3 regions of the Cellvibrio sp. KY-YJ-3 genome follow, and region 3 is predicted to be linked to each of the others. Evidence: predicted binding sites of a transcription regulator. Region 3 holds the regulator's gene; each other region holds the start of a gene.

Region 1 (10,590 bases), 750 kb from region 3:
GTAATGGTGGTCCGCGGCGGTGGTACAGCCGGAGAGTAATAATTCACTCAGCGCTAATTGCGTGGAGGCAAAAATGGCTTCGTCATTTAAATTCGCCCACACGGGGTAGAGCGCTTGTAGCCAGGGAAATAATTCTTTGTTGAGTGCACTGGGCAGCGCGCGGGTGAGCGTTTGGTAAAAATGGTGATGGCAATTAATCAGGCCGGGCAGAATGACATGGTCGGAGGCATCAAAACTGTAATCGTAGGTGCTGGCCGGTGTAGCACCGGCGGCGACCAATTCGATAATATTATTGCCTTGAATCACCAGGCCATTGCTGGCGTCTTGTGTATTGCCTGTCCAGCAGGCGCGTGGATTTTTAAGCCAAAGAGTGTTGCTGTTTGATGAAATCATTGTCATGGTTGTTGATTACTTAACCGGTGGTTTCAGGCCGCAGCCTTTTAAAATCATTTGGCTTAAAAAATCCGAAATATCTTTAATCATGTCCGGTTCGTATTCTGCGCGGTTCATGACGGTGAGAATTTTCACATCAAAATCCGCGTAGTGTTGGGTGGATGCCCAAATTAAAAAGATCAAATGCATGGGGTCAACTTTGTCCATGCGGCCCTGCTCGATCCACTGCTCGATAATCTGCGCTTTGCGCCGGACAAATTGACGCATCTCGGTGCGGATATAACCTTTTAAATGCGGTGCGCCCTGAATCATTTCCATCGCATACAATTTTGATGCGCGGGGGTTGGTGTAGGAAAGCTCTACCTTTTTGCGAATAAAACGATCCAATACTTCTGCGGGGTCGTCGTCCACGGTGATTTCACCGAGCAGGTCGTTCCATAAATTAATAATGTTATCCAGCACCGCCACATACAAATTGGTTTTACTTTTGAAGTAATAGTGCACGTTGGCTTTGGGAATGCCCGCGCGGTCGGCGATATTTTGAATGCTGGCGCCGCGAAAACCGTTTTGCACAAATTCTTCTTCGGCGGCGTTAATAATATTGCTCAGGTTGCGGTCGCGAATTTTGCCCGGTTTGTATTTGCCGGTGGGCGTTTCAGTGGGGTTAAACTCCGGCTGGGCTTCTGCTGGTTTGCTTGCCATAGTTTTTCCGGTTCCTTGTTTGCTGCTTGTCGTGGCGACAGGTTTTTTTTCGGCGGTGGTCTTAATGGCCATTGTTATTGTTTCTCGCTGGATGTTTTTATTGGTGGCGCGCTGGCAGCGCATAAATTCGTGCCGCGCGCCAGGCAATTATTGCGGAATTTTCCCCTCTATGCCTTTTACGTACCAGTTTTGTTGGTGCAATTCTTCATCGCTCAGGGTTTTGCCCTCGGCAACTTTTAATGCACCGGCTTGATCGTAAATAGGCCCTTGGTACACAGCGCGGCTGCCCGCGACAATTTCCATTTTATACGCCTCCATTTTCTCCACAACCTCTTTTGGCACTACCGGGTTCATGGGCGATAGTGCTACTACACCTTCACGCAGTCCGTGCCAAATCGCTTCCGGCTTCCAGGTGCCATCCAATACCGCCTGGATTTTTGCGCGGTAAATGGATTCCCAGTGTTGCGTGGATGAGGTCAAATGGGTTTTGGGGCCGTAGGCACTCATATCGGAATTAAAGCCAACCGAATAAACGCCTTTCGCTTCTGCCGCTTGAATGGTTGCCGCAGAATCGGTGTGCATGGTGATTACATCGGCGCCTTGCAAAATTAAACTCTCCGCCGCTTCACGTTCTTTGGCTGGATCGTGCCAGGTATTGACCCACACCACTTTCATTTTGATGTCCGGGTTCATCACCTGGGCGCCGAGCATAAAGGAGTTGATGCCGCGAATCACCTCGGGAATGGGAAATGCGCCCACATAACCGATCACATTTTTTTTGCTCATGGCACCGGCAATCATGCCCGCGAGGAAGCGGCCTTCATAATCGCGCGCTTGATAATTGCCGACGTTGGCGGCGGTTTTATAACCGGTGGCGTGTTCAAATTTTACTTTGGGAAACATCTTGCCCACTTTGATGGTGGGGTTCATGTAACCGAAGGAAGTGGTGAAAATTAAATCGTAACCGCGTGAGGCCATGTTGCGAATCACGCGCTCGGCATCGGCACCTTCGGCCACACTTTCGACAAAAGTGGTTTCGATTTTATCGCCAAATTCTTGCTGCACAATTTTGCGCGCTTCGTCGTGTTGATAAGTCCAACCGGCATCGCCAATCGGGCTTACATACACAAAGCCGACTTTCAGCGGCGCGGCAAATACATTGGCGCTCAGTGTTAGCAGTGCCGCCGTGGCGCCCAGCACACGGAGAAATTTTTTGCGGGTTAACAGCGTCATGGTGGTTCCTCTTTTTTAGCGATTTAGCATCATTAACAAACAATTTATTTCGGCGAATGCCACGGCTGCCCGAGTGAGCGCGGGGCAAATAAGCCCTGATTTTGTTGGCGATACATCATGAGTACCAACACCACAATGGTGACCACATAGGGCAGCATGGCGAGCAGGTTGGGCGATATTTCGTAGCCATAACCTTGCAATAACAAATGCAAAATACTGGCGAAGCCAAACAACCAGGCGCCGAGCAAAATGCGCTCGGTGCGCCAGCTGGCAAATACCACCAGCGCGAGGGCGATCCAACCGCGCCCGGCGGCGATGCCTTCCGACCACATGGGTGTGTAGGCGAGCGACAAATAGGCACCGGCCAAACCGGCCATGGCGCCGCCAAACATTACCGCGCCGTAGCGCACGCGCATCACTTTGTAACCCAGTGCGTGGGCGACATCGGGATTTTCGCCCACGGCGCGAATAATTAGGCCCAGCCGCGTATACCGCATCACCACAAACACGGCGGCAAAGAGTGCAAACGCGAGGTAGACCAATAAGTCCTGCTCAAACAGCGCTTTGCCGATCAGCGGGATATCGCCCAGCAGCGGAATTTTCACCGTGTTAAACCCGGTGATGGTTTGACCGACATAACCTGCGCCCAAAAAAGCACTTAGGCCGGTGCCAAAAATAGTGAGCGCAAGGCCGGTGGCGACCTGGTTGGAAATCAGCGTGAGCGCGATAAATGCAAACAACAGCGACACTACCACCCCGGAAATGACTGCCGCGAGCACACCCCAACCGAGGCTGCTCCCGGCGTAAGCGGCGATAAACCCACAGGCCGCGCCCACCAGAATCATGCCTTCCTGCCCCAGGTTTAATACCCCGGCGCGCTCCGACATCATCGCCCCCAAGGCCACCAGCAGCAGCGGCGTACCGGTGCGCACCATGGCGAAGAGAATGTTTTCAAACATGCCGATATCCATACATCTATACCCTTCGTTTATACCTTGTGTTCTTTTATGGTTGGGTTGCTGCCGGGCACCAGGCGATAGCTAATCAGCAGGTCGCAGGCCAGCAAATAAAACAGCAGCATGCCCTGGAATAATCCGGTGATGGACTTGGGCAGACCCTGATCGATTTGCGCCATCTCGCCTCCCAGGTAAGTAAGCCCTAACAGACAACTGGCGAGCAGGATGCCGAGCGGGTGCATGCGCCCCATAAACACCACAATAATTGCGGCATAACCGTAGCCCAGCGAGAGGGTGGGAATCAGTTGCCCCACCGGGCCGTTGGTTTCGGAAATGGCGGCAATACCGGCCATGGCGCCACTGAATAACAGCAGCAGCCAGATGAGTTTTTTACCGTTAAAACCGGCAAAGCGTGCAGCGTTGTGGTTCTCGCCCATCACCCGCAATTGGAAGCCGAGCAGGGTGCGGGTGAGCACCACCCAAATCACCACCAACATAAACAGCGCGATAAAAATGGCGATGCTCACGCGGTAGTCCTCAAACAACACCGGCAACAGGGTCTGGCTGGCAAAGAGCGCGGACTCGGGAAAGTTGAGCCCTTCCGGGTCTTTGAGCGGGCCGTGCACGCCCCACAACAGCAGGTTCACGGCGATATAGTTGAGCATGATGGTGGTGAGAATTTCGTTGGCGTTAAAGCGCGTGAGCAAGAGCGCGGCAATGCCCGCCCAGACCAAACCCGCCAAGGCGCCGCTGGCGATAATCACCGGCAGCACCCAAACGCCTTCGCTATCCGCCAACTGCAAGGTCACTGCGCCGCCAACCAGCGCGCCAAATACAAACTGGCCTTCGGCGCCGATATTCCAGATTTTGGCTTTGAAGCAGAGCGTTAACCCAATCGCACAGAGCAACAGCGGGGTGACTTTTACGGCCAGTTCCGACAGGCCGTACAAATCGCTAATCGGGGCGATAAAAAAGGTGTAGAGGCTGCCCAGCGGCGGGCGCCCAAGCAGCGCAAACAACAGCGCACCGGAGACGAGCGTGAGCAGCAGGGCGAGCAGGGGCGACAGGTACATCATCGCGCGGGAGTCTTGCAGGCGTTTCTCAATGCGCATGGGCAACCTCCGCTGCTGTGTTGTCAGCGAGGTGGCTGCCAAAGTTGCCGGTCATCCACTGGCCGAGTTGCCCCAGAGGCACCTCCGCTTTAGCTGCCAACGGTGACAGGCGCCCGCCGCACAGGGCGCCGAGGCGATCGGCCAATAAATACAATTCATCCAAATCTTCGCTGATCACCAAAATCGCCGCGCCCTTATCGCGCAGCTTGATCAGCTCCTGATGAATCAAATTCGCCGCGCCCACATCCACGCCCCAGGTCGGGTGAAAACACACCAGCACTTTCGGGTTTTGCAGAATTTCACGGCCGATAATAAATTTTTGCAGGTTGCCGCCGGAGAGGCTTTTGGCGCTGGCATCGGCGCCGGTCGCTTTGACTTTGTATTTGGCGATGATGTCGGTGGCGCGGTTTTTAAGTAGCGGCCAATTCAGCCAGCCGAATTTTCCGCTTTGGTTGATGTAGCCAGTGAGTAGATTATTTTCGGTCAGGCTCATATTGCCCAGCGCACCGCGCCCGATCCGGTCGGCGGGCACCACACCCATGCCCAGGCGACGACGCTGTTGCACGCCGAGTTGGCCAATATCGTTGCCGCCCAATAACAGGCTGCCGCTATCGCTGCGCAGCTCGCCGTTAATCAAATCCACCAGTTCGTCTTGCCCGTTACCGGCCACACCGGCAAGGCCAAGAATTTCGCCCGCGTGTAACTGCAGTTGAATGTCTTGCAGGTGAATCGCAAATGCATCGCGCGGTTTCACCGTAATCTTATCGAGCGCGAGCAGGCATTCACCGGCGCTGCCGGCGGGCATGGAATCCTGCAATTCCAATTCATCGCCCAGCATCAGGCGCGCCATTTGGGTGGGGCTTGTTTCACTCGGCACACAGGTGCCGGTGACCTTGCCGCCGCGCAGAATGGTGGCCTTGTCGCACAGTGCATTCACTTCGTGCAATTTGTGCGAGATAAACAAAATGCTGCACCCTTTGCGCGCAAGTTTTTTCAGCACAGCAATCAGCTGTGCCACTTCTGGCGGCGTGAGTACGGCGGTGGGTTCGTCAAGAATTAGCAGTTGGATGTCCTGCAGCAGGCAGCGAATAATTTCCACCCGCTGTTGTTCGCCCACCGACAAACTGTGCACCAAGCGGTCAGGATTTATCGCCAGGCCATATTCATCGCCCACCGCGATAATGCGTTCGCGCAATCGCTCCAAATTGCCGTATTCGGCAGGTGTTAAATAGAGCGCGATATTTTCGGTCACGGTCAGGGTTTCAAACAGGGAAAAGTGCTGGAACACCATGCCCATCCCCAATTGGCGCGCATGGGCGGGGCCGCTAATGCTCACTTCTTTATCGTTCCACAGCATTTGCCCGGCATCGGGTTTCACCACGCCGTAAATCATTTTCATCAAGGTACTTTTACCGGCGCCGTTTTCGCCGAGCAGCGCATGGATCTCGCCCGGTTCAACCTGCAGGCTCACGCTGTCGTTAGCGATACAGCCGGGGTAAGCCTTGGTGAGCGCTAATAGCTCAAGGCGCATGGCCTTTTTTTCAGACATAAATCAACTCGCTCATAAACCTGACTATCTGGACAAAAAGATAAGTCGGGTTGAGCAAATTGCATGCCATTCACTGCCATAAACCGCGCTTTGCAAAAAACCTATGAAAAATTGTCTGTTTGGCCAGACTTTTGCTTTGGCCTTGGCAGGTTCGATTTTTTTAGCCGTGCCAGCGAGGGTGTAATACCCGTGCAAGGCAGGCAAGTGGAGGAGGTATTGTGCGGTTGGTGGTGAACAATAAACCGGTTGAAGGTGTGGATGCGGCAGCAGATATGACGCTGCTGCGCTACCTTCGCAGCGGTCAACAATTGATGGGTACCAAAGAGGGCTGTGCCTCCGGTGATTGCGGCGCCTGCACGGTGATCATTGGGCGCCCCAGCCCGCAGGGCCTGGCTTACAGCACGGTGAACGCCTGTATTTGCCCGCTCGGCAGCCTGCAGGATTGCCATGTTTTTACGGTGGAAGCACTCGCCGCCAGTGCGGATTCCCTGCACCCGGTACAGGCCGCGATGGTGGAATGCCACGGCTCCCAGTGCGGCTTTTGCACCCCCGGTTTTGTGATGTCGCTAGCCAACTTGCAGCTCAATGAGGGCGAGCGTTTGGCACAGGCGGAGGATGCGGTACAGCGCGCGGCGGTGATTGATGCTATCTCCGGAAACCTGTGTCGCTGCACCGGTTATCGCCCCATTGTCACGGCGGGAATGGTGGCCCTTAAAAAACCTGCCCAAGTGGCCAGTTTTGTGCAAGAGTGGGTGCCGAATGCACCTTTAGCGGGCAAAAATCCTGAGTCGGTGGCGCCTGTTGCCGCGCCGCTATTACAGGGTGATGGCAGCAGTTATTGGCAGCCGCACACCGAAGTGGAGTTGCAGCAACTATTGCACGCCTATCCCCACGCGCGTTTGGTGGCCGGTGGTACGGATTTAATGCTGGAGGTTACCCAGCAGTACAAATCCTTGGCGCACCTGATTGATCTGAATCGGGTGGAGACATTACAGCAGATCGAGATCAATGAGCGCGAAGTCATTCTCGGCGCGGCGGTGTGTTACAGCCAGATGGAAAAGTCCCTGCGCGATCTCTCGCCGGAATTTGTCGCGTTGCTCGGGCGCTTGGGCTCGCGGCAAATTCGCAATCGTGGCACCTTGGGTGGCAATATTTGTAATGCCTCGCCCATCGCCGATAGCCCGCCGTATTTATTGGCGCTGGATGCGGAAGTGGAAATTGTGAATGGGCGCGGTGAAGTACGCCGTGAAAAGCTGACGCAATTTTATCGCGATTACAAAAAAACCAGTTTGATGACCGGTGAATACCTGGCGCGCATTTATATCAACCGCGCGCACTTAGCAAAACCATTGAAGCTGTTCAAAATCAGCAAGCGTTATGAAGACGATATCTCCGCCGTGATGGGTGTATTTTGCTGGAGCGGAAAAACAACGAACGAATTTTTCATTGCCTTTGGCGGTATGGCGGCGATTCCAAAACGTGCCAGTGCCACCGAACAATTTTTATCGAATACCAATTGGTATGTTAATGGTGTGGTTGATGAAAATATTCTCGAACAAGCCTGCGATGTATTGCGCAGTGAATTTTCACCACTGAGTGATGTGCGTGCCAGCGCTGAGTACCGCATGGCCATGGCGTGCAACCTGCTTAAAAAATCCTGTTACGAATTTGCTGCAGAAGCCTCGGGCAATCAAATTGAAACGAGGTTGTTTGCCCATGCGTAGATTAATCACCAATTCTGAATTGTCTCCGGCGATTGTGGCGCCAGCATCCAACGGTGGTGTTGGTCACTCCACCGCGCATGAATCGGCACACAAACATGTGCGCGGCGCAGCGGAGTATGTGGATGATTTGCCGCTACTTCCCGGCACCATATTTGTCGCCACCGGTCAGTCCACTAAACCCCATGCGCGTATTCGCACGCTGGATCTAACCGCCGTAAAAAATGCGCCCGGTGTACTCGATGTCATCGTACAAGGCGATATTCCCGGCAAGATCGATGTGGCGCCGGTGTATTCCGGTGATCCCTTGCTGGCGGGCGAACTGGTTGAATTTATCGGCCAACCCATTTTTGCAGTGGCGGCCACCAGTTTTGAAGCAGCGCAACGCGCGGTAGTGTTGGCAAAGATCGAGTACGACGAATTGCCTGCGCAATTAACTGTGGAGGATTCACTCGCCGAACAGAGTTTTGTATTGCCCCAACATCAATTATTGCTCGGCGATCCCGATGCGAGTATCAGCGCCGCGCCCCATCACTTAAGCAGTGAAATTTATGTGCGCGGGCAGGAACATTTTTATCTGGAAGGGCAAATCAGTGAAGCGCGGCTAACGGAAGATGGCGGCATTCATGTGATCAGCTCATCGCAACATCCCACCGAATTGCAAAAATTAGTCGCTGAAGTCCTGGCTATTCCGTTTCATTTAGTGGTGGCGGAAGTGCGGCGCATGGGCGGTGGTTTTGGTGGTAAAGAAAGTCAGGCGGCACCGCTTGCGTGTATCGCCGCCTTATTTGCGCAGCGCACCCGTCGCCCGGTGCGCTACCGCATGCCGCGCCGCGACGACATGGTACAAACCGGCAAACGCCACGATTTTTTAAATCGCTGGCGAGTTGGTTTTAATAGCGAAGGCAAATTGCTCGGCGTGGATATGTTGCTCGCCGGTAAGTGCGGTTTTTCTGCCGATTTATCGGAAGGTATTGTCGACCGCGCCATGTTCCATGCAGACAACGCCTACTTTTTAAATAACGCTCGCATTCTGGGTTTGCGCTGCAAAACCCACACGGTTTCCAATACTGCCTTTCGCGGTTTTGGTGGCCCAAAAGGTATGATGGCGATTGAAACCATCGTGGAAGATATTGCGCGTTATTTGGGTAAAGACCCGCTCGATATTCGTAAAACCAATCTCTACCAACCCGGTGCGGATGAAACGCCCTACGGGCAAAAAATTGAGCAGCATGTGCTGCCAGCGTTAATCGAACGGTTGGAGCAAAGTTCAAGCTATCGCGCACGCCGCGTTGCTATCACCGAATTCAATAAAACCCATCGCACCTTGAAAAAAGGGCTGGCGCTTACGCCGGTAAAATTCGGTATTTCATTTACCGCTAAACATCTCAACCAAGCTGGTGCGCTGTTGCAAATTTATACCGATGGCAGCTTGTTGATTAATCACGGCGGCACGGAAATGGGCCAGGGGCTTTACACCAAAATCCAACAAGTTGTTGCCAGCGCTTTTGGTGTGAGTGTGCAGCGGGTGATGGTGTCATCCACCCGTACCGATAAGGTGCCCAATACTTCACCTACCGCCGCGTCATCCGGCACTGATTTAAATGGCATGGCCGCTAAAGATGCGTGCGACAAAATCAAAGCCGATTTAATTGCTTTCGCCGTTGAGCATTTTCAGTTGGACGCAGCACAAATTAGTTTTGCGCAGGACCAGGTAGTGCTGGGTGAGCAGGCTATGAGTTTTGCTGAATTTATTAAATTGGCTTATCTCAATCGTGTTGCTCTCTCGGCTACCGGCCATTACCGCACCCCAAAAATTTATTACGACCGCGCCAAAGCCAAAGGCCAGCCCTTTTTGTATTTTTCCAACGGTGCGGCGGTGGCAGAAGTCACGCTGGATTGTTTAACCGGCGAATACAAAGTTGAGCAAATTGATGTGCTGCACGATGTGGGTAAATCGCTCAACCCGGCCATTGATATCGGCCAAATTGAAGGCGGATTTATTCAGGGCATGGGCTGGCTCACCACAGAAGAATTATTGTGGGATGAAAAAGGCCGCCTTATATCCAATAGCCCTGCCAATTACAAAATTCCTACCGCGTTTGATGTGCCGGAAAAATTCAACGTGGAATTATTTGATGAGCCGAATCTGGAAAATACTATTCACTTATCCAAGGCAGTGGGTGAGCCACCCTTAATGCTGGCGATTTGTGTGTGGGCGGCACTGCGCGATGCTTGCAGCAGCACAGCCGATTATCAATTCAGCCCACGCTTGGATACACCCGCAACGCCCGAGCGAATTTATTGGGCGCTGCAAGAGTGCGCGGCGTTTAATAAAGTGCGCGCAGCCGGTGTTGCACAAGCGACCTCAGTGAATACAGGAGACGCCTAATGGCACTGCTTAATTGGTCAGCCGCGATTCAACACTGCCAGCAAAGCGGTAGCGCCTATGTGATCGCCACCATTATTAATACCCAGGGTTCAACCCCGCGCGATGGCGGCAGCAAAATGGTGATTGCGGCGGATGCCACCTACGACACCATTGGTGGTGGTCAGCTGGAGTTTTTGCTGGTGCAGCAAGCACGTGAATTGCTCGCGCAAAATAAAAACTGCCAGGTATTAAAAGCGATTCCACTCGCGGCAGAGGCGGCGCAATGTTGCGGTGGTAATGTCACGGTGATGTTGGAATGTTTTGCGGCCTGTGCCTGGCAAATCGCGCTGTTTGGTGCGGGCCATGTATGTCAATCCTTAGTCACTATTCTCGCCGGGCTGCCGTGTCAGGTGCGGGTGATTGATAATCGCCCGGAATTAATGGCAGCGCCGCTGCCCGCGAATTGCCGTTACGAATTTTATGCCGATCCCACAGAGGCCGCTGTGTGCCTACCCGACAATTGTTGGGCAATTATTTTTACTCACGACCACAC
Region 2 (10,590 bases), 2.2 Mb from region 3:
CAGTTCCATCACCACCGATTGCAAATCATTGAGCAATTGGTGATGGCTTTCATAGAGCTGACGAAACGCCAGCTCGCGCGCTTCCAGTGATTTTACCCGCGCCGCAAATTGTGCGTTGCTGACGAGAAAATCCTCGCGGTGAATTGCGATGTCGCACACGCGGCGCAAATGATCGGCGCGAAAAGGTTTGGGTAAAAAATCTACCGCGCCGAGCAGCATTAATTCTTCTGCCTGATCGATAGTGGTGTGCGCAGTCATAATCACTACTGGCTGATTGGGATCAGTAGCTTGAATATCGATCAAAATATCGCGCCCGGACAATTTGGGCAGCATCACATCCAACAGCACCAGATCGTGGCGGCGCTCGCGCCAGGCGTTGAGGCCGGTATCCCCTTGATCGGCTATTTCAATTTCAAAATTGGTGGCCAGCACCCGTTTAATCAGGTCGGCGGTATCGGGCTCATCTTCAATGACCAACAGGCGTGGTTTGCGTGTGTTCTGCGGCATAGCGTCGCTGAGCTGTGCAATCGCAGGCGCTAAACGGTGCAGGTGATCCAGAGGAATAAGTTCATTGATGCCGTATTCGCGTGCGGTGACTTCTGCAATACGTTCGCACCAGGTGTTGGCGGTGATGATAATGGGCAGGTCGGCGCGGCAGTGTAAAATGCCGCTGCGCACTAAACGCGATAAGCGCCAGCCATCTAAATCCGGGGTTTCGACATCGGCGATTAATAGATCAATGTGTTGGTGACGCAACAGACGCAAGGCTTTTTGTGCGGAGTCTACCGCATGGATTGTCTGATAATTTGCATCTTCCAGACAGGTAAGAATCGCATCCAGTGCGCTATTGTCGCTATTAACTACCAGAATACTGATGAAGGCGTGGGTATCTTGTCTTAACTTATTATCATTAAACACGCTAAGGTCTCCGCGTTACCGTGCGCGCAGCCTAGCATAAACCGTCCCTGGTTTTTACTTTTTAACGCGCTGTTGGCAGCGCGTTAAATGCCGGGTTTAGCTGAAGATTTGGTTGACGTGTTAATTGTGGCTCAGGCAACGCTTTTGGTGGGGACGGCAGCTTCTTTATCGGCGAGCTTCTCCGCGCGCTTTGCACTGATCGGTTCCACTTTGCGTTGCTTCTCGTAAAGGAAGCGCAATACCGCCGAGCGATAACCGTTGTATTCCACGTTATCCGCCAATTCCAAGCGATTGCGCGGGCGCGGTAAATGCACATCCAGAATTTCGCCCACAGTGGCGGCAGGGCCGTTGGTCATCATCACAATACGATCAGAGAGCAGCACCGCTTCGTCCACATCGTGGGTAATCATAATTACGGTATTGCCCAGCTCGTTTTGAATTTCCATTAACGAGTCCTGCAGGTGGGCGCGGGTAAGTGCATCCAGCGCACCAAAGGGTTCATCCATCAATAATACTTGTGGCTCCATCGCCAACGCGCGCGCAATCCCCACACGCTGTTTCATACCACCGGAAAGTTCGTCGGGGCGTTTGTGCAGTGCGTGGCTCATGTGCACTAATTCGAGGTTGTGTTCAATCCATGCGCGCATTTCTGCTTTGGTTTTTTTACCTTTAAATACACGCTTAACGCCCAGCTCCACGTTTTCATAGGCTGTTAACCAGGGCAGTAGTGAATGGTTTTGGAATACAACCGCGCGCTCCGGGCCTGGCTCGTTCACTTCGCGACCATTTAATACCACGCCGCCAGTAGTGGCCTGGTAAAGCCCGGCAACAATATTTAATACCGTCGATTTACCGCAGCCTGAGTGACCAATCAACGAGACAAATTCGCCTTTTTTGATTTTTAAATCCACATTTTGCAGTGCACAAAATGGACCCTTGGGCGTTGGAAATTCTATGCCGACTTTGGTTAATTCCAAGTGAACCTGGCTCATGGTGACTTCCTCAGTAATCTTTTGCTAACAATAAAAGTGTTTATCAATGTGAATAAAGCAATTCGTATGCCGTACTAATCAACACAAGGCGAATTAGCGGACTACGGCACTTTTGTCCCAATTCACATAGGTTTGAATCATCAAAATGGTGCGGTCGAGCAAGAAACCGATAATCCCGATCACCAAAATGGCGAGGCAGATACGGCTGAGTGAATCAGATGAACCGTTTTGGAATTCATCCCACACAAATTTGCCCAGCCCCGGATTTTGCGACAGCATTTCGGCAGCGATTAATACCATCCAGGCGATTCCGAGAGAGATGCGCAGGCCGGTGAACATCATCGGAATGGCGGAAGGCAATACAATTTTTGCTACGTGAGTAAACCAACCCAAACGCAGTACGCGGCTGACGTTCACCAAATCTTTACTGACACCGGCAACGCCAACAGCGGTATTAATCATGGTGGGCCAGAGTGAACAGAGGCTCACCGTTAACAGCGAAATAATGTAGGACTTGGAAAACATTGGTGAATCGGAAACGTACACCGCGCTGACCACAATGGTGACCAGTGGCAGCCAGGCGAGGGGTGATACGGGTTTGAATAATTGGATCAATGGATTGATTGCGCTGTATAGCGGTTGGCTCAAGCCAATCAGGATTCCCACCGGGATGGCGATGAGTGAGGCCACCAGAAACCCGGAGAGTACGGTAAATAAACTGGTGTAGATTTTGTCAAAAAAAGTTGGGCGGCCATTAAATTCGCGCACATCAAGAGTGGCGTTAGGGTCTTTGGCCAAAAGTTCGGCATTGCGCTTTTCCTGACGCTCGTAAAATACAGCTGCGCGTTCCTGTTCTGCCTGATATTCATCCACTAGGTTGCCCCATTGCTCGTAGACTTGTTTGGGTTGGGGGAAATCACCCAGCGAGGTTTTTATATTGGGCGCTACACCGTGCCACAACATCATAAAAAAAAGTACTCCGACCAAGGGCATTAAAATGCCAATCAATACCTCGCGCCATTTAATCGCTTTAAATTGTTCAAGTTTCAGGGTGGCTAATTTATTGCTCATGATCGTTTCCTCGGGCAGCCCGCTGAATCAGTATCAGCGGGTGCACTACAGCGGTTGCCAAAAAATTAAATCGTTGGTGTTGCAGTGAATTATTGAATCCTGTCGGTATTAAATGCGGCGGGTCAGTGACCCGCACAGGCAATTAAATTTTTTCATCACCTTTCAAACCAATAGGAAACTTGGTCAGGTAGTCGTTGGGTTTTGTTGCATCAAATTGCACGCCGTCAATCCATACAGTTTCATCGGGGGTGCGAATACCGGTAAAGGTTTTGAAATCAGGGAAATCGCTAGCCGCCATTTTTCCTTCTTCAATCAAGTCAGCTGCGGCTTGTTGATAAATTTCCGGAGCAACAGATTTTTTTGCCATTTCCATATACCAGCTGTCGGGTTTGGCTTCAGGAATTTGACCCCAGCGACGCATTTGAGTCAGGTACCACACTGCATCTGATACATGTGGATAAGAGGCGTTGTAGCGGAAAAATACGTTGAAGTCCGGTGTTGGGCGCACGTCTTTGCGCTCGTACTCAAACACCCCGGTCATGGAGTTGGCGATAACTTTATAATCGGCACCTACATAGTGAGCAGCGGAAATCATTTTTGCACCAGCAGAGCGATTGGCGTTGTTGTTTTCATCGAGCCACTTGGCGGCGCGAATCATTGCCTTCACTACGCGAATACTGGTGTTAGGATTTTTTTCCAGGAATTCTTTTTTCATACCAAATACTTTATCGCCAATTTTGTTGTGCACGGCCATTACCGGCACACCAATACCGCGAAATACGGCTTGTTGGTTCCAGGGTTCACCCACGGAATAACCTTGAATTGTGCCCGCTTCCATCGTGGCCGGCATTTGCGGCGGCGGGGTTACTGACAACAAAATATCGGCATCAATTTGTCCGGTGGTGTCGCCTTTGTGCGGTGCATATAAACCGGGGTTAATTCCGCCGGCGGCAAGCCAGTAGCGCAAGCCCATGTTGTGAGTGGACACTGGAAATACCACGCCCATTTGGATGGATTTACCTGCGTCTTTCATTTCATCTACAACAGGTTTTAGGGTGCTGGCGCTAATAGGATGAACTGGTTTTCCATCGGCACCCACGGGTACATTTTTTTTCATTTTTTTCCAAATTTCATTGGAAACTGTAATGGCGTAGGTGTTCTGCGTCATGGTGAATGGAAACACCAAATTCGCTTGCGTGCCGTAACCAATATTGGCGGCAACAGGTTGTGCCAGCAGCATATGAGAGCCATCCAGCTCACCGGAAATTACCCGGTCGAGTACTACTTTCCAATTCGCTTGCGCTTCCAACTCAACGGTTAAACCTTCATCGTCGAAATAACCATTTTCATAGGCAACCGCGAGGTCAGCCATGTCGGTGAGTTTAATAAATCCAAATTTCAAATCGGTTTTTTCAGCTGGGCCAGTTGCTGCTTGTGCCGCGCTGATAAGCGAAATAGTTGCTGCAAGAACAGCAGCCGTTTTTTTCAACGGTTTTAGAAAACGTGAGACTGCATGCATTTTTTTGCTCCTGACTATTGGTCTAAAAAACTAAAAAAATTATTGGGAAAATCTGGTTGTTGCTGTGCAAGTACTACTAATCAAAAAAACGTTTGGTAATTAGCTCTATTCAAACACTGTGCCAATTCCAGTAATGCATTTTTATGGCGCATTAAATTGGATTTTGATTCGTGTTTTTTTCGCTTTTGCACGCGCGCGGAACACAAAAAAATGCACTGCTTTTTTTTGGTGCCGTGAATGCACGATTTGATGGTTGTTGGCTGGTGCTTGGTTGTTGGTGTGCCGCACTTTATTGGCGCAAAATCGCACTAGTGCGGCGCAGCAGGGGAAACAGCAAACCCGAATCGGGTGAGCGGGGAGGGCGAAGTCATTTTAAAAAGTGTTTTAAGTCAATGGGCTAGCGATGGTTAGGTGTCAGCACTCGCGCTGGGCAGCGTCTATACTGGAGTGCAGATAGAACCCATGATAAGGATAAATAATGATGAAGTTGTGGCGGTTTTTGCTGGTTTATCTCTGCGTTGGCCTCTGGGGCTGTTCCTCGGTGGTGCAAAAAGTTCCGTTTTTGGCCGAGCAGGGCCCAATTGCCAAGGCGCTCTCGGGAGAGTTGATTCTCGGGCGCCCTTATACGGCTGCAGATTTGCCTGACCACGAGCTATTTGAATTGACGCCGGAGATGGAAAACTTTGCTACCAGCACCGTCGCGGGTATTAGTGCGGCGGATAAAAAAGCCGAGGCATTGCATCGTGCACTAATGACATCGGTGCAATTGGGCGGGCGCGGTATTACTTATTCGGCTTACACCACCAATACCGGCATCGATGCTTTTGAAAAGCGCCAGGCCAACTGTTTAAGTTATACCTTGCTTTATGTGGCCATGGCGCGCCATCTAGGGCTGAAAGCAGAGGTTAATGAAGTGATATTGCCGCCCACCTGGGATATGCGCGAGGGGGATACCTATCTATTTATGCGGCATGTGAATGCCAAGGTGTTTATGCCCAGTACGCCGCGCACCTGGATCAGGGCAGTGAACACGGCTGATGTGAGCGACATAGTGGTGGATTTGGAGATGCGTCGCTTTCGTGCGCACTACAAACAAAAAGTGATTGGCAAGGATCTGGTGGCAGCGCAGTTTTATTCCAACCGTGGCATGGAGTTGGCGGCAGAGGGCGATGTCCGCGCGGGATTTCTGTATTTGCGCAAAGCCTTATTGATGAGCGAGGAGCCGAGTTATATCTGGAGTAACTTTGGCAGTTTTTACCGCCGCCAGGGTTTTATGGCGGAAGCCGAGGCGATTTATTTGCACGGGTTAAAGGTAAACCCGCGCGATTACACCATCATGCACAACCTTGCCGGCCTATATAAGGACACGGGCAATCTGGCACAGCACCAGTATTACCAAGAACGGGTGCGCAAACATCGCAATGCCAACCCCTATTACATTTATCGCCGTGCGCTGGAGGCGAGCGAGCAACAAGACTATGTCAAGGCATTGCAGTTAATTAAAAAGGCCATAAAAAAAGAGAAAGACGAAATTCGTTTTTATCGTTTGGCGGTTACTATTTATGATGCCTTGGGCGATAGTGAAAATGCGGAGCACATGCGCGATAAGGTGTATCAGCTCAATACTATTCGTTTCTGACAATCACTAGCTGGATGCTGCCCACTTTGAAACCCCATTTGCGCAGGGTGGATTCGTTGAGCAGTACCTTGTTGTCCACTTGCCACATCCAGTCCTCTACCCGCAGTTGTAGTGGCGAACCCTTGTAGGCAATTTCCAGTACATAATCCAGTTGCATCGCATTGCCGCTCACCTTGGCTTTGCCGGTGCCAATCACATCGCCTGCGGTGGCGTTGTAACCGTCGCCGTTGGGCGTGAGTGTCCAGTTGCGAAACTGCACTTCGCCGTCATCAAATACAAACCGCTCCTCCAGTGTACCCACGCCGTTTTTCCAGTAGGCATTGATTGTTGCATTGAAATAGCGCGTGACCTTGCCGCTGCGATCCTTGAGTACACCGTGAGCGCTCAGCGAGCCATTAAAAAAAACGCGCGGATCAAGCTGCGGAGTGTTTTGGGTGTAGTCGTCGACACTGGAGGTAGAACATGAGGAGAGCATAAGTATCAGGCCTGATAAAAACAGCAATTTCCAAGGGGCGCGCATGGAGTTGAGCCTTTCGTGAATGAGTTGTGTCCGCCGTACAAGCGGTCTTGCCATTACATACGCCGCCGTGTGCAGGGGGGATCACCGGTGCGAGTAACAGGGTAAAAGACTGTAATTGTCCATTTGCCTATATGGACTCAGGGCAACTCAGGTACTAGTCTGCCGCTGCTCTGCTATTCCCTGCAGGGCTATAACAACAAACGGCGACAACGAGGAATCACAATGAAATTATCCCTTTTGGCATGGGCAGGTCTGGCGACTGCGCTGGTGACGAGCAGTGTGCAAGCGGCCGAATGGCGCTCACTGTTTAACGGTAAGGATCTCACCGGCTGGCAGCCTTATGTGAGTTTTCAGCCTGAAACCAATGCCTATAACCTGGTTTCCAAACACACCCCGCGCGGTATTAACAACGATCCCAAAAAAGTGTTTAGCGTGGTGGATGGCCTGTTGCGGGTATCGGGTGAAGAGTGGGGTGGTTTGACCTCGCTGGAAGAGTTCGGCGCTTTTCATTTGAAGTTTGATGTGAAGTGGGGCGAGAAGAAATGGTCGCCACGCTTGGATGCCCCGCGCGATAGCGGCCTGCTGTATTTTGCCGTAGGGCCGGAAGGCGCCCAGAGCAGCCACTGGTTGCGCAGCCACGAGTTTCAGGTGCAAGAGGGCGATAGCGGCGATTACCACAGCCTGGACGGGGTGATTATTGACGTGCACGCCACCGACACCAACATTGGCGATTGGAAATTCTACGCCTATGACCCCAAAGCACCGCTGCGCAAAGATATCGCCGCGCGTGTATTGAAGCTTGGTCTCCACGAAAAACCCAGCGGTGAGTGGGACACCATGGAAGTGATTGCCGATGGTGAAACACTAATCCATAAAGTGAATGGTCATGAAGTATTTCGCGGCTTTAATTCCCGTCACAAGGTCGATGGTAAATACGTCCCGCTGGCGCGCGGCAAGTTGCAAATCCAATCCGAAGGGGCCGAGACTTTTTATCGCAATATCCAGATAAAAGCACTGGATAAACCGGCGGCGGAGGATTAAGTCGCGCTTGATTAAATAGCGGCGCGCGTGCAGTCTGGGCTCATTACCTCACGAGGATTACTTATGAGCCCCTTCTATTCTTTCTCCGCCGAATCCCTCACTGGTCAGCCTGTGCCCATGGCTGACTACCAAGGCAAAGTCGTGCTGGTGGTGAATACCGCCAGCCAGTGCGGCTTTACCCCCCAGTACGCCGGTTTGGAAAAGCTGTACCAAACCTATAAAGATCAGGGTCTGGTAATCCTCGGTTTCCCCTGCAATCAGTTTGGCGGGCAGGAGCCGGGCGATGCCGCTGAGATAGCCCAGACCTGTCAACTCAATTACGGTGTTACCTTTCCAATGTTTGCCAAGGTGGATGTAAATGGCAGCGAAGCCCATCCACTGTTTAAATGGCTCACCGATGCAGCGCCAGGTATGTTGGGCAATGCGATCAAATGGAACTTCACCAAATTTTTAATTGGCCGCGATGGTAAGGCGATTAAACGTTTTGCCCCTATCACCAAACCGGAAGCGCTTGCGGACTCCATTCGCGCGCAATTGAATCCCTGATTTTAATGAAGGCCCGGTGTTAACTTATGCGTTTTGCTCCCTCGCTGGCACTGACAGTCATCGCTTTCGCAGCGGGCTTTTATGCGAGTGAATATCGCCACACAAAAGTTGCGCCCTCCGATCTTGCCCCAGCCTTAACCGAGAACCCGGCGACCAGCAGCTCCACTACCAATGCCGCGCATTCATCACCATTATTGAATGAGTCGCTTGATAAATCGCTGGCCGCCAGTTCTGCCATCACCCAACAACCGTTTTCCAGTCTTGCCGCATTAACCCCCCTTGAGCAGGCAACGCGATGGATCGCCACCGGCAACTATGGGCAAGCGGTGCCCTTACTCGAGCAGCTACTGCAAACTGATCCGCAATTGGCGGAAGCCATGCGTTTACTGGCACGGGTGTATGAAGAGCAGGGGCAACATGAACAAGCTGTCGCGATCTGGTTTCGTTATTTCAGTGCAGAAATTGACGCGCAAAAAATCGAGGCGGGTTTGCAGTACCTCGCTAATTATTTGGTGCGCTTGGCATCTAACCCGGTGCTATTTGGCGAGCGTCAAGCGTGGTTAATGCAACAGCTAAATGACTTGATTCGCTTAACCCCGGACAATGGTGAGTTGCATTTGCGTTTGGCAAGCATGCATCTGGATGATAAAGAAAAAGAGTTGGCGCAGTACCATGCACTGATGGCGGCGAATCAGGTAGATACCCGCGCGCGCGCCGATGCGTTGTTAATTCTTATTAGTGGCGATGGTTTGAATAACGCGGCGCGCGGAGAAGAAGTCACCATTGCGCTGCAGCGTTTTGGTAAACAATTTTTAGTCCCGGTCACCATCGATGGTATTTCTGCGCGTTTGTTATTGGATACCGGCGCTTCCATCAGTGGGCTTACCGCGACTTTTGTAGAGCGCCACTACAGTTTGGTGCGCAATACCAAACCCATCAAACTCAATACTGCCAGCGGCACGGTGGACAGTTATTTATTTGTGGTGAATAGCCTCAATATCGCCTCGCTGGAATTTACCCAGCACCTGCTCGCCCGCTTGCCGATGGATAATGCCAATCAATTTGATGGCCTGCTCGGCGTCGATATTCTCGGGCGCTTTGAGTTTGTCATCGATCAGGAAAAAGCCGAACTGTATTTACGTAAGCGTTGATAAGGAGTTGATTTTATGGGTAAACGTTTTGAGGCTATTTCAGAAGCCTTGCAGGAATTTATTGCACAACAGAAAATATTTTTCGTGGGTACGGCAACGGATACCAGCCGGGTAAATATTTCCCCCAAGGGTATGGATTCATTGAGAGTGCTGGATGCTAACCGGGTGATTTGGCTCAATGTCACCGGCAGTGGCAATGAAACGGCAGCGCATTTGCAAACCCACCCGCGCATGACGATTATGTTTGCGGCTTTTGAAGGTGCGCCGATGATATTGCGTTTATACGGAACCGCGCGTGCCATTCACAATGGTGACGCTGAGTGGGCAGCGCTCTATGCGCATTTCCCCGCAAATACCGGCGCGCGTCAGATTTTTGATATGCAGGTGGAGTTAGTACAAACCTCTTGTGGAATGTCGATACCATTTTTTGATTATGTAGATGAGCGCGAGCAATTGAATCAATGGGCTGTTAACAAGGGCGAGCAAGGTATTCGTGATTATTGGCAAGAAAAAAATAAACTCAGCCTGGACGGTGTGCCGACGGGAATTGATAAAGTGCTGTAAAAAAGTAAAAACGTAAAAAACAGATAAATAAAAAGGCAGCCATGAGGGCTGCCTTTTTTAATGAGATTTTTTGTTAGAAAAAAATCCAGTAAATAAGTGCGAGATACAAACTGTATTGCACTAAATAATAAAGTGTAGTGTTGAATGCCTTGAGCTTTTTGCCGAGCAAGCGAATTTTATACAGCGTGCCAAAGGCGCGGTTTAAAAAACCTACCTTGTCGCCATCCATATTCTTGGTTGCCGAGCCAGCCACCACAATGCGCGAAAAGAGTTCATTAAACCAATCGACCAGAAAGAAATTGACCGGGCGTTTAACATCCACAAATAAAATGATTCGATTTTGATCGGTTTTATTGTGTGCGTAATGAATATAGGTTTCATCAAACATTACTGCTTCGCCATCGCGCCAAAAATAGGGTTGGCCATCCACACTAATAAAACAGTCTTCGGAATTGGGGGTGGATAAACCCAGGTGGTAGCGCAGCGAACCAGCGTAGGGGTCGCGATGTTTTACCAAGCGCGCACCCGGCGGCAACATAGTAAACATAGCGCCCTTGATATTGGGAACCTGGTTGATAAGCGCTACCGTTTGTGGGCAAAGCTGTTCGGCAGATTTAAGGTTGGCGCCA
Region 3 (10,590 bases):
TACGCATCCAGATCGTCGATAAGGATCAGCGGCCGATGTTCGATGTGGGAAGTGCCAACCTCAAACCTTATTCGGTGGATGTGTTGAACGCCCTTGCACCTATCCTCAATAAAGTGCAAAACAAAATCAGCATCACTGGCCATACAGATTCAACACCTTACGGTGTTGGAGCTACCTACACTAATTGGGAGTTATCTGCTGATCGCGCCAATGCCGCGCGCCGCGCGTTGTTGCAGGGATCTTATCCAGAAGAAAAAGTAGCCACCGTTCAGGGTATGGGCTCAGCCGCTCCCTTTCTGGTGGATCGCCCGAATGAACCCATTAACCGCCGCATCGCCATTATTGTGCTGAAAAAAGCGGTGGCCGATGCTTTGGGTAGCGGGGCAGGTATAGACAGCAGCAAGCTGATCAACAGCAGTGATACCTTCACAACACCACCGCCAGCCGGCCCTAAGATTTTGTCGCCAACAGAGGTGAATGACGCGATTGATGCGGCCAATGCGCCCTGATGTAATTCCAATTGCCATAATGAAAAAGCCCGGATCATGTCCGGGCTTTTTCATTATGGGCAGTCTCAGTCTTGTGCAGCGAGTTGATCGCGAATGAAACCGAACAGTTTGCGTGCATTGGCTGGCGGTTTGTTCTCCTCTCGCTCCTTTTGCGCAGCGCGAACCAGTTGGCGTAAATGTTGTACATCAAGACCTGGGCAGGATGTTACCAGTGTCTGGAATATCTGTTTGTCACCTTCAATCAGCAAGTCTCGGTAGCGTTCGATCTGGTGTTGGCGATGCACGTATTGATCGCTGCGGTTTTGCATTTTATCAACCGCTGCTTTGATCTCCTCGTGATTGCCCTCGCGCATCAAACGGCCAATGTATTGAATCTGGCGACGACGTGCTTCTTTAGGGGGGAGTTTGCGCGCAATGTAAATTGCATCCAGCATTGTGTCGCTCAGGGGAATACTGGCGAGCTGCTTTTCGTTCATATCAATGAGACTTTCACCCAGCGCTTGCAGTGCATGCATATCGCGTTTCACTTGCGATTTGCTGAGGATGTAGTCATCGGGATTGATGTCGTCGTAGTTATAAACCATAAAAATATCTGTATTGATCGGGTGAGTAGCGGCTGGTGTGCAGATTTATCTGCCAATCGATTGCCGATAACAAGGGAAACGGTGTAAAAGGTCGCGCAGCTTAGTGCACTCAAGCGGTAGTAACAACCGCTTTAGATTAACAATAGAGTATTTATTCGCCTTCTTCAAAGCGATCAGCAATGAGTGCACGGATGGCAGTCATTGCCGCCTCGGCATCATCACCTTCTGTGCTCACTTCCAGGCGGCTGCCACAGCTGGCGGCAAGAAGCATTAATGACATAACACTTTTGGCATCGGCCCATACGCCGTCACTCACCCGCGCTTGCACATTAGCCTGAAACTGGTTGGCTAAGGTGGCAAGTTTCGCGGCAGCGCGTGCATGCAGTCCGCGTTTATTAATGATGTCGAGAGTTTCAATTGCCATGATTTAATGTTTTTTGTGTTTATTGATATCGCGATGTCGAACCTGAACATCACTAAAACTCTGGTCAAAATAGCGTTGTAGCTTTTCTGCCAGGTAAACAGACCTATGCTGGCCACCCGTACATCCCACTGCAATGGTGATGTAACTACGATTGTTCGCCTGATAGCGCGGCAGCCAGCGTGCCAAATAGTGCTCGATGTCGTCGTACATCTCTTTGACGGTAATCTGTTCCTCCAAAAATTCGATTACATCCTGATCTTTGCCAGTAAGCGGGCGCAGGTTAGGTTTCCAGTGGGGGTTGGGAAGGCAACGTGCGTCAAATACCAGATCGGCGTTTACCGGAATACCATGTTTGAAGCCAAAGGATTCAAACAAAATCGCCATCGTCGATTCGCTGCGGCCTACAACACGTTCTTTTACCAAGTCGCGCAATTCGTGCAAATTTAAATGACTGGTATCTATGACCTGATCGGCACAATCGCGAATAGGTTCAAGCAGCTGCTGCTCTGCGGCGATGGATTCCTCAAGGCTGGTGTGTTTATCCGACAGCGGATGCTTGCGCCTGGTTTCGCTAAAACGTTGGATAAGTACGGCAGGTTGAGAATCCAGAAACAGGGTTTGAAATGGCAGGTGCGCTTCTTTCAGTGTACTTATCATCTGCGGGAATATATTCAGATCCTGCCAGGCGTTGCGCACATCAATGCCGATTGCAAAACGCTGTTGGTCATCTTTATGAATTTGTATTTGTGCAACCAGCGCGGGTAGCAGGCTGACTGGTAGATTGTCGATGCAGTTAAAGCCTACATCTTCAAGGACATGCAGGGCGGTACTTTTTCCTGAGCCTGAAAGCCCGCTTACAATCACGAGGTGCATGGTATTGACCTGCTAAGGCGCTATAGCGACCTGATAAAGTGCGGCATCGCTATCGGCAGCACGCAAACGCTGGCGATAGTCAGCATTATTCAGCGCCCCAGCCAGAGCGGCCAGTGTTTGTAGATGCTCATCATGAGCATCTTCGGGCACTAACATGGCGAAGAGAATGTCCACAGGCTGGGAATCTATGGCATCAAAGTCAATCGGGTCAGCCAATGTCAGGAGTGCACCGATCGTGCCGCTGCAGTTTTCAACCCTGCAATGCGGAATGGCAATGCCGTGTCCTATACCGGTTGAGCCAAGTCGCTCGCGACCAATCAAACGGCGAAATAACTCATCGGCATCAATGCCAGGAACATCCTGTGCGATGGCGTTGGCCAGTAGTTCCAGAGCACGTTTTTTGCTGCCGCCTTCAACGGCACACAAGGTTCGGCCGGGGCTAATAAGATTTTGAATTTGCATGGTAGGAGGTGATTACCAGGAATCTCTCAATTGTTGAGGCAGTGAGCGGAGATGATCTCGCTGCCTCCAGGGTGGGTTAGCGATGACTACGCATCTTTTCTTTGTGCTTGATTAATTGGCGGTCCAGCTTATCGGCCAATGAATCAATTGCTGCGTACAGATCTTCGTGAGTGGCATCCGCAAACAAATCTTTGCCGCTGACATGGATGGTTGCTTCTGCTTTTTGAATCAACTTATCGACGGAGAGGATGACGTGAGTACTGGTAATGCGATCGTGGTGGTGGCTCAGGCGCTCAATTTTGCTGCTGACATAGTCTTTCAGCGAATCGGTAACTTCCAAATGATGACCACTGATATTTATTTGCATAGATACTTCCTCTCGATAGAAACAAAATGGTTGTGATCAGCACAACCTAACAGCTCGTCCGTGATTTTCTTCCGAATTTCGTATTTATAACCGGTTAATGATAATTAAATGGTTTTCCGCTCATTAGAGGGTGGAATATTCAGCGACTCGCGATATTTTGCAATGGTACGACGCGCTACCTGAATTCCCTGTTCCGCGAGCAGGTCGGTGATTTTGCTATCGCTCAACGGTTTTTTGGGGTTTTCCGCACTCACCAACTTTTTAATAATTGCGCGAATCGCTGTTGAAGAGCACTCGCCGCCGCTATCGGTACTAACATGGCTGGAGAAAAAGTATTTCAGTTCGAAGATACCCTGCGGTGTGTGCATATATTTCTGGGTGGTTACCCGCGAAATAGTGGATTCATGCATCTCAACAATTTCAGCGATATCGTGCAGCACCAGCGGCTTCATGGCTTCGGGGCCGTAATCGAGAAACCCGCGTTGTTTTTCCACAATACAACTGGCTACTTTAAGCAGAGTCTCATTGCGGCTCTGTAAACTTTTCAGGAACCAGCGGGCTTCTTGCAAATTATCCTTGAGAAATGTGTTGTCGCTGCTCGAGTCCGCGCGCTTTACCATGGAGGCATAATTGGAATTGATACGCAGGCGCGGTGCAATTTCCGGGTTTAATTCAACAATCCAGCGGCCATCGCGCTTTTCAACGAACACATCCGGTACTACATATTCCGTGTCACCACTGGCAATAATATCGCCTGGGCGAGGGTTTAGGCTTTGGATCAGGGTGATGGCCTGGCTCAACTCGGCCTCTTTCAGTTTGGTGCGGCGCATTAACTGACGGTAGTCGCGACTACCCAATATAGGCAAGTAAAGTTTGGCGATTAATTTTGCCGAATCCAAAAAGGGTGTTTTGGGGTCAAACTGTTGTAACTGCACCAATAAACATTCAGATAAGTTTTGGCTGCACACACCGCAGGGATCAAACTGCTGCAGCCGGTGTTGAACTGCAACAACTTCATCCAGTTCCAGCTCTTCAAAATCGCCACGCATTCCTTCGAATATTTCTTCGATGGTAATAGACAGCATGCCGCTGGGTTCAACCGCGTCGATAATTGCCATCGCTAACACCCGGTCGCGATCTGACATGGGCGTTAAATTGAGTTGCCACATCAAATGATCATAGAGTGAGTCGGTAACAGCGCGACGACTTTCAAAATCATTGTCTTCATTATCGTAGTTGCTGGAGCTGCCGGTTGATGAGGTTTGGTAAACATCGTCCCAGCTGGTATCTACCGGTAAATCGCTGGGAATCGAGTCGCTCCAGTCACCGCTGTCGGCGCTGAAACTATCGCCTTCACCATAGACATCGCTATCACCAAAGGATTCCCCATCGCTAAAGCTTTCGCCCTCGCCAAAACTTTCAGATTCGCCGTAGCCAGGTTCGTTGAAGTTATCAGCGGTTGATGACGAGAAATTGTCGCTGGCACTGAAGTCGGCGCTATTGTCGGTGCCGGATTCTGCAGCAATTTCCTGTTGGCGGGTGTAATCAATCTTATCGTCCGCACTGCCTTCATAATCGCTGCTGGTAGTTGCTGAGTCAAAACCTTCCTCAACTTCCAGCATGGGATTGGATTCGAGTGCCTCCTGGATTTCCTGTTGAAGATCCAGCGTGGAGAGCTGCAAAAGACGTATCGCCTGTTGCAGTTGGGGAGTCATTGTCAGCTGTTGGCCGAGTTTAAGCTGGAGAGATTGTTTCATTGTTGTAGCAACAAACCCTTATTTAACGCGGGATGGAAAACATCTGTTAGGTGGAGTTTAGTCAGGGTTTGCGCTTCAAGCAACATACTTAAGCAAGCTTTATGCCTAGTAGCCAAATAATATTACTTGTCAAGTTGTTTGTCGGGTGGTTAAGGCGTTTGTTGAACTCACAGGCGAAAGTGTTCGCCCAGATAGACTTCGCGGACTTTGCTGTTACTCAACACTGTATCGGCATCACCTTCGGCAATAATGTGCCCTTCGCTTACGATATAGGCCGTCTCGCAGATGTCCAAGGTCTCGCGTACATTGTGGTCGGTAATAAGAACGCCAATCCCGCGATCTTTGAGGTGACGGACTATTTCTTTGATGTCGTTAACCGAAATCGGGTCAACACCCGCAAAGGGTTCATCGAGCAGGATAAATTTAGGGTCTGTCGCCAGTGCGCGGGCGATTTCTACCCGGCGCCGCTCACCACCTGAGAGTGCCATGCCAAGGCTGTCGCGAATATGGGTGATGTGAAATTCGTTCAGCAGTGCTTCCAGTTTTTCTGCGCGTGCTTCCCGATCCAGGTCTTTGCGAGTCTCAAGGATCGCCATAATGTTATCGGCGACGGTAAGTTTGCGGAAAATGGATGCTTCTTGTGGCAAATAACCAATACCGGCACGTGCGCGTCCATGAATTGGCAGTTGGGTGATATCGCGATCATCAATTAATACGCTGCCATTATCTGCCGGTACTAAACCGGCGATCATATAAAAACAGGTGGTTTTTCCGGCGCCATTAGGGCCCAGGAGCCCAACAATATGGCCGCTCTCTACTGTGATAGAGACATCGATAACCACTTTACGTTTTTTGTAGCTCTTGGCGAGGTGTCGCGCGTGCAAACTAGGCATAGGAATCAGTTGCTATTGGCTGTGGATGAGGGGGCCTGTAGGTCTTCTGGTTTCGCGGATTTAGGGGGAATGACTATCTCTATTCGTTGTCCTTCGCCAGTGTTGTTGCCTTCTGCCTTCATCACTTCTTTGACCAGATCGTAATCGATATGTGGGCCACTCATGACGGCACCATTTTGCTCAACGGAAGCATCTTCAATGAGTAGTAAATGCTCGTTGTTGGGGGTGTAGGTAATTTGTTTGGCGGATGCGGTGACTACCCCTTGTTCTGCTTCCGGCTGTTGCTGGAATTTCGCAGGGCTGCCAGTGGCGATCATTTTTTCCACGCCACCTTCATTGTTGGTGTGGATGATGATTGAGTCGGCATTGATAATGAGTGAGCCTTGGCGGATCTCAACCGAGCCTGTGTAAGTTGCCACCCCGTTTTTTTGATCAACGGTCAGGTTGTCAGCGGAGCCGCGGATAGTTTCATTTTTGTCGCTTGGTAACGCCCAAGCTGTCACCGAACAGCATAAGCCCGCGAGCAGGGGAAGTATTTTAAGCAGTGATTTAGCGCGGTTCATAAGCGGCCTTAACTTGGGACTTTAACTGAAGCTGACTATTGGCGAAGTCTGCTTCCATGCCTTGGGCCGACATCTGGCCTTTTGCGCTGCGCATCTTAACAGCTTTGTCGGTGCGCGCGAATTGTGTCTTTGGGAATAGGTCCAGTAGGCTGGTGGTGATACGTACAACACCATTGGAGTTGGTTTGCTGTTGAATCACGACATCATCCTGCAGCCTGATGAATTCACCATTGAGTTGGCTTTTGCCTTCGCGCGCATTAACTAGCCAGGGCGCAGTAGCGTCTTTGTCGTAAAAAGCCATGGAGGGTTGTTCAAAGAATGTGTAATCGCGCTCCGAAGGGCCGTCTGCGCTGATTTGATAATGGGTTACTTGTGGTGTCGTTAGTTGATAGCGAAGTGTTCCCTCTGGACTGTATTCGCGTGTCTCCACGGATTTCATGTAGTACTGGGGAAAACCGCTGGACTCATATTGGCCAGGTTGAATGTCGTCTTTGTGCCTGAGTGAAAAGGCAAAAAACACCACCACCAAGGCAAAGGCGACTAGCCAGGGCCCCGGAATATGCTGGTGTAATCGCTGGATGCGCTGTAATAGGGCCATAATTTAGTGAGTGCTTCCAGTGAGGTAGGTATTTAAGGCGGTATCAAAGGTATTTTGTGCTTGCATTATAAGATCACAAGCTGCGCGCACCGCACCTTCACCACCGCGTTCGCTGCTTTGCCAGTGCGCGCGTTGGGCAACACTGAAATGGGCATTGGCCACAGTGAAGGCAAGGCCGACCCGTGTCATAACGGTAAGATCCGGCCAGTCATCACCCATAAAGGCAATTTCATGCAAGGCAAAGCTGTGATGCTGGAGTATTTCCTGTAGTGCATTCCACTTGTCTTCGCGGCCTTGTACTAAAATCTCGATTCCCAAATCGTTGGCGCGTTTGGCAACCAGGTTGCTGGTTCGTCCAGTAATAATCCCTACTTTAACGCCGGTTTTCTGCAGGGCTTTGATCCCTTGTCCGTCCAATGTGCTGAATGATTTAAATTCTTCGCCGCTATTGCTGAAGTAGAGGCGGCCGTCGGTAAGTACGCCATCCACATCTAACAATAAAAGTTTGATCTGTATGGCGCGCTCGCGTAATTCTGAGTTCATGCTCTGTTCCTGATGGTGCTGCAATTGCAGGTTAGATGATGCCTGCGCGCAACAAGTCATTGATTTTTACGACACCGACAAGCTGTTTTTGTTCGTTGCTGACCAGTAGTACGTTTATTTTTGCTTCTTCCATTACCGCTAATGCTTCAGCAGCGAGCATGTTCTCGCGCAGAATTTTGGGGGTGGTGTTCATTAACTCGTATGTTTTAGCGCTGCGCACATCTACACCGCGATCAATACTGCGGCGTAAATCGCCATCGGTAAATATACCAAGTAGTTCATTATCGCTATTCATGACGGTTGTCATGCCAAAGCCTTTTTCTGACATCACCATTAATGCATCAAGTAGCGGTGTTTCAGGGGAGACGCGCGGTATATCACCGCCGGTATGCATGACATCTGAGAGGCGCAGCAGTAGTTTGCGTCCCAGCGCGCCACCGGGGTGAGAGAAGGCAAAATCTTCCGCGGTAAAACCGCGTGCTTCCAGCAGTGCAATGGCGAGAGCATCGCCCATTACCAATGTGGCAGTGGTGCTGGAGGTGGGGGCTAAATCGAGTGGGCAGGCCTCGTGAACTACACTGATGTCGAGGTTCACTTCAGCGACTTCGCCCAATGTGGATTGGGCATTGGCGGTCATGCTGATAATTTTGATTCCCGCGCGTTTTAATAGTGGCAACAGGGTAACAATTTCGCTGGATGTGCCGGAATAGGAAATGGCCAGCACTATGTCGCTTTTGGTGATCATGCCCAGATCACCGTGACTTGCCTCGCCGGGATGAACAAAAAAGGCAGGGGTGCCTGTGCTTGCCAGTGTGGCTGCGATTTTTTTGCCAATATGACCGGATTTACCCATTCCGGTCACTATAACTCTGCCGCTACAGGCCATTATCAACGCGCACGCACGGGTGAAGTTGGCATCGATGCGCTCACTTAATGCGTTAACGGCTTCTGCTTCAAGGCGGATAGTGCGTAGTGCAGAGCTAAGATAATCAAAACTGGCCATGTGACTATTCCAAAAAGCGGGAGGGCATTATAGCGGTCATGTTCGCCAAGGCGAGGGGCTGCGATGTTTTTTCCGCTTTAGCGGTTATCGAGCGGCAGATCAAAATGCTATAGTCCGCCGCGCAAACCTGCTCGCTGCGCCTTCAGGTTAAGTTAACCTCCCCTTTGGTTCAATAAATCGCCACACCCACAATGTCCTTAAAAAGAATGGCACCATAAGGAACTAGCGCTGTCCGAGTTTCGGTCACCTTAGTCTGGCTCAGGGCCAACTTGAATGAATTCATCTGACTTAATGGAAGGTTTTACCATGAAATATCTGCTTACCAAAATATCCGGTGCTGTTCTAAGCACGTTTTTATTATTCGGCGTCCATACAGTTGCCCAAGCAGCTGACGCGAATCAAGAACCGAAAGTTATTGTTGAGTCGGTTGCACAGGAACTCTTCGGTTTGGTTAAGGAAAAAAATGCGGCTAAAACCGCAGACGATATCTATTTCAAGCAGGTAGAAAAGGTACTTGATGAAGTGGTTAACTTCCCTTTCATTGCTGCTTCAGTGATGGGCAAGTCCACCTACAGCAAGGCCACTCCCGCGCAACGGACGCAGTTCCTGAAAGTGTTTAAAGATGGCATGGTGAAATCTCTGGCTAAAGGCATTCTCGGCTATGCAGATAGCAAGGTTACACTCGCGGGTGTGGTGACCGATCCCAAAAACGCCAAGCGCGTTGTAGTAAAGCAAGAAGTAATGGCTGAAGGCACTAGTCACAAGCTTGATTACACTATGGTGCAGGGCAAGTCTGGCGAGTGGAAGCTCATCAATGTGGTTCTCAATGGGGTAAATCTTGGGCAGTCATTTAGCGGTCAGTTTAAGGCCGGCCTGAAGAAGCATAGTGGTGATATTGATCAGGTGATTGCCAACTGGCTCGTGGATGCGTGATTTGTGATCTGACCTCAGTATCTTTTTATCCTCAACCCTCAGCCCCGGCTGGGGGTTTTGCATTTCAGGGGGCGGATTTTTAAGTGCGATATGGGCGACATTCCGGTAAACTCCGCGCCTTATTTACTTATCGCTAGATTATGTTCGCCCAAGGCTGTTCACTGCCTGTGACTGCCGGGTGCGAACCAGCCATTATCGGAAAATATTATGCAAGCCGAACAAATTAAAGCCCTGATTGAAAGCCAAATCCCTGAGTGTGATGTGAAATCCGTAGAGGTGCAGGGCGATCATATAGGTTTGGTGATTGTCAGCCCGGCTTTTGCTGGCCTGACTCCTGTTAAAAAACAGCAGTTGGTATTGTCTACACTCAGTTCCCAGTTTGCCGATCGCAGTATCCATGCGGTGGACTATATCAAGGCATTTACCCCCGAGCAGTGGCAGGCCCAGCAGTAATTCCGGCTGCAGTCTTGTTCGCTCATTTCGGTGGCTATAGCGATTATTAGTCGGCTATTCCGCTTTTTTCCTCGGTGCATCTTCTTTTAATTTCAGGTTGGCAATGGATAAGTTTTTGATTTCGGGCGGCGGGCCGCTCTCTGGTGAAATTCGTATTTCAGGCTCTAAAAATGCCGGTTTGCCGCTTTTGGCGGCATCTATATTGGCCGATGGCGAGGTGCGCCTGACCAATGTTCCACACTTAAAAGACATGACCACCATGGTGCAGCTACTGCGCACCCTTGGCCTGACTATCGAGATTCAGGGCGAGCATGTGGTAATTGTCGATCCTAATACTATCAACTCCTATACCGCCTCCTACGAGCTGGTAAAAACCATGCGTGCCTCGATTCTGGTGCTCGGGCCGCTGCTTGCACGCTACGGCGAGGCTAATGTGTCCTTCCCTGGCGGCTGCGCAATTGGTTCGCGCCCGGTGGATATCCATTTGCGCGGCTTGGAGGCTATGGGGGCCAGCATCGAAATTGACGGTGGTTATATTCGCGCTCGCTCCAACGGCCGTTTGAAGGGCTGTCATTTCCTGATGGATATGGTCACCGTGGGCGGCACTGAAAACCTGCTGATGGCCGCC

Evidence for each region. The regulator sigma-54, encoded in region 3, starts transcription at its own class of promoters, with help from an activator protein. The targets are predictions, from matches to a motif close to TGGCACANNNNTTGCNNT.
Region 1: a site for sigma-54 is predicted at 6,066-6,083, ahead of xdhA (xanthine dehydrogenase small subunit). Genes of this name have one in related genera too.
Region 2: a site for sigma-54 is predicted at 4,607-4,624, ahead of D0B88_RS08175 (CmpA/NrtA family ABC transporter substrate-binding protein). Genes of this name have one in related genera too.

The regions. Positions count from the first base shown of each region.
Region 1 covers NZ_CP031727.1:378,638-389,227, reverse strand. Annotated here, with positions in the region: gene D0B88_RS01795 (8-oxoguanine deaminase) at 1-399, opposite strand, end outside; gene D0B88_RS01790 (TetR/AcrR family transcriptional regulator) at 409-1,167, opposite strand; gene D0B88_RS01785 (BMP family ABC transporter substrate-binding protein) at 1,243-2,328, opposite strand; gene D0B88_RS01780 (ABC transporter permease) at 2,373-3,287, opposite strand; gene D0B88_RS01775 (ABC transporter permease) at 3,317-4,396, opposite strand; gene D0B88_RS01770 (ABC transporter ATP-binding protein) at 4,386-5,945, opposite strand; gene xdhA (xanthine dehydrogenase small subunit) at 6,164-7,669, shown strand; gene xdhB (xanthine dehydrogenase molybdopterin binding subunit) at 7,662-10,058, shown strand; gene xdhC (xanthine dehydrogenase accessory protein XdhC) at 10,058-10,590, shown strand, end outside.
Region 2 covers NZ_CP031727.1:1,932,844-1,943,433, forward strand. Annotated here, with positions in the region: gene D0B88_RS08160 (EAL domain-containing protein) at 1-918, opposite strand, end outside; gene D0B88_RS08165 (ABC transporter ATP-binding protein) at 1,050-1,910, opposite strand; gene D0B88_RS08170 (ABC transporter permease) at 2,004-2,981, opposite strand; gene D0B88_RS08175 (CmpA/NrtA family ABC transporter substrate-binding protein) at 3,124-4,500, opposite strand; gene D0B88_RS08180 (transglutaminase domain-containing protein) at 4,979-6,139, shown strand; gene D0B88_RS08185 (DUF3833 domain-containing protein) at 6,126-6,614, opposite strand; gene D0B88_RS08190 (DUF1080 domain-containing protein) at 6,882-7,700, shown strand; gene D0B88_RS08195 (glutathione peroxidase) at 7,764-8,246, shown strand; gene D0B88_RS08200 (retropepsin-like aspartic protease) at 8,273-9,397, shown strand; gene D0B88_RS08205 (pyridoxamine 5'-phosphate oxidase family protein) at 9,413-9,961, shown strand; gene D0B88_RS08210 (aspartyl/asparaginyl beta-hydroxylase domain-containing protein) at 10,035-10,590, opposite strand, start outside.
Region 3 covers NZ_CP031727.1:4,119,553-4,130,142, reverse strand. Annotated here, with positions in the region: gene motB (flagellar motor protein MotB) at 1-509, shown strand, start outside; gene yjgA (ribosome biogenesis factor YjgA) at 575-1,093, opposite strand; gene D0B88_RS17525 (HPr family phosphocarrier protein) at 1,245-1,517, opposite strand; gene rapZ (RNase adapter RapZ) at 1,521-2,390, opposite strand; gene ptsN (PTS IIA-like nitrogen regulatory protein PtsN) at 2,403-2,852, opposite strand; gene hpf (ribosome hibernation-promoting factor, HPF/YfiA family) at 2,929-3,219, opposite strand; gene D0B88_RS17505 (RNA polymerase factor sigma-54) at 3,324-4,976, opposite strand; gene lptB (LPS export ABC transporter ATP-binding protein) at 5,144-5,869, opposite strand; gene lptA (lipopolysaccharide transport periplasmic protein LptA) at 5,875-6,432, opposite strand; gene lptC (LPS export ABC transporter periplasmic protein LptC) at 6,419-7,030, opposite strand; gene D0B88_RS17485 (HAD family hydrolase) at 7,034-7,573, opposite strand; gene D0B88_RS17480 (KpsF/GutQ family sugar-phosphate isomerase) at 7,605-8,576, opposite strand; gene D0B88_RS17475 (phospholipid-binding protein MlaC) at 8,850-9,509, shown strand; gene D0B88_RS17470 (BolA family protein) at 9,717-9,962, shown strand; gene murA (UDP-N-acetylglucosamine 1-carboxyvinyltransferase) at 10,066-10,590, shown strand, end outside.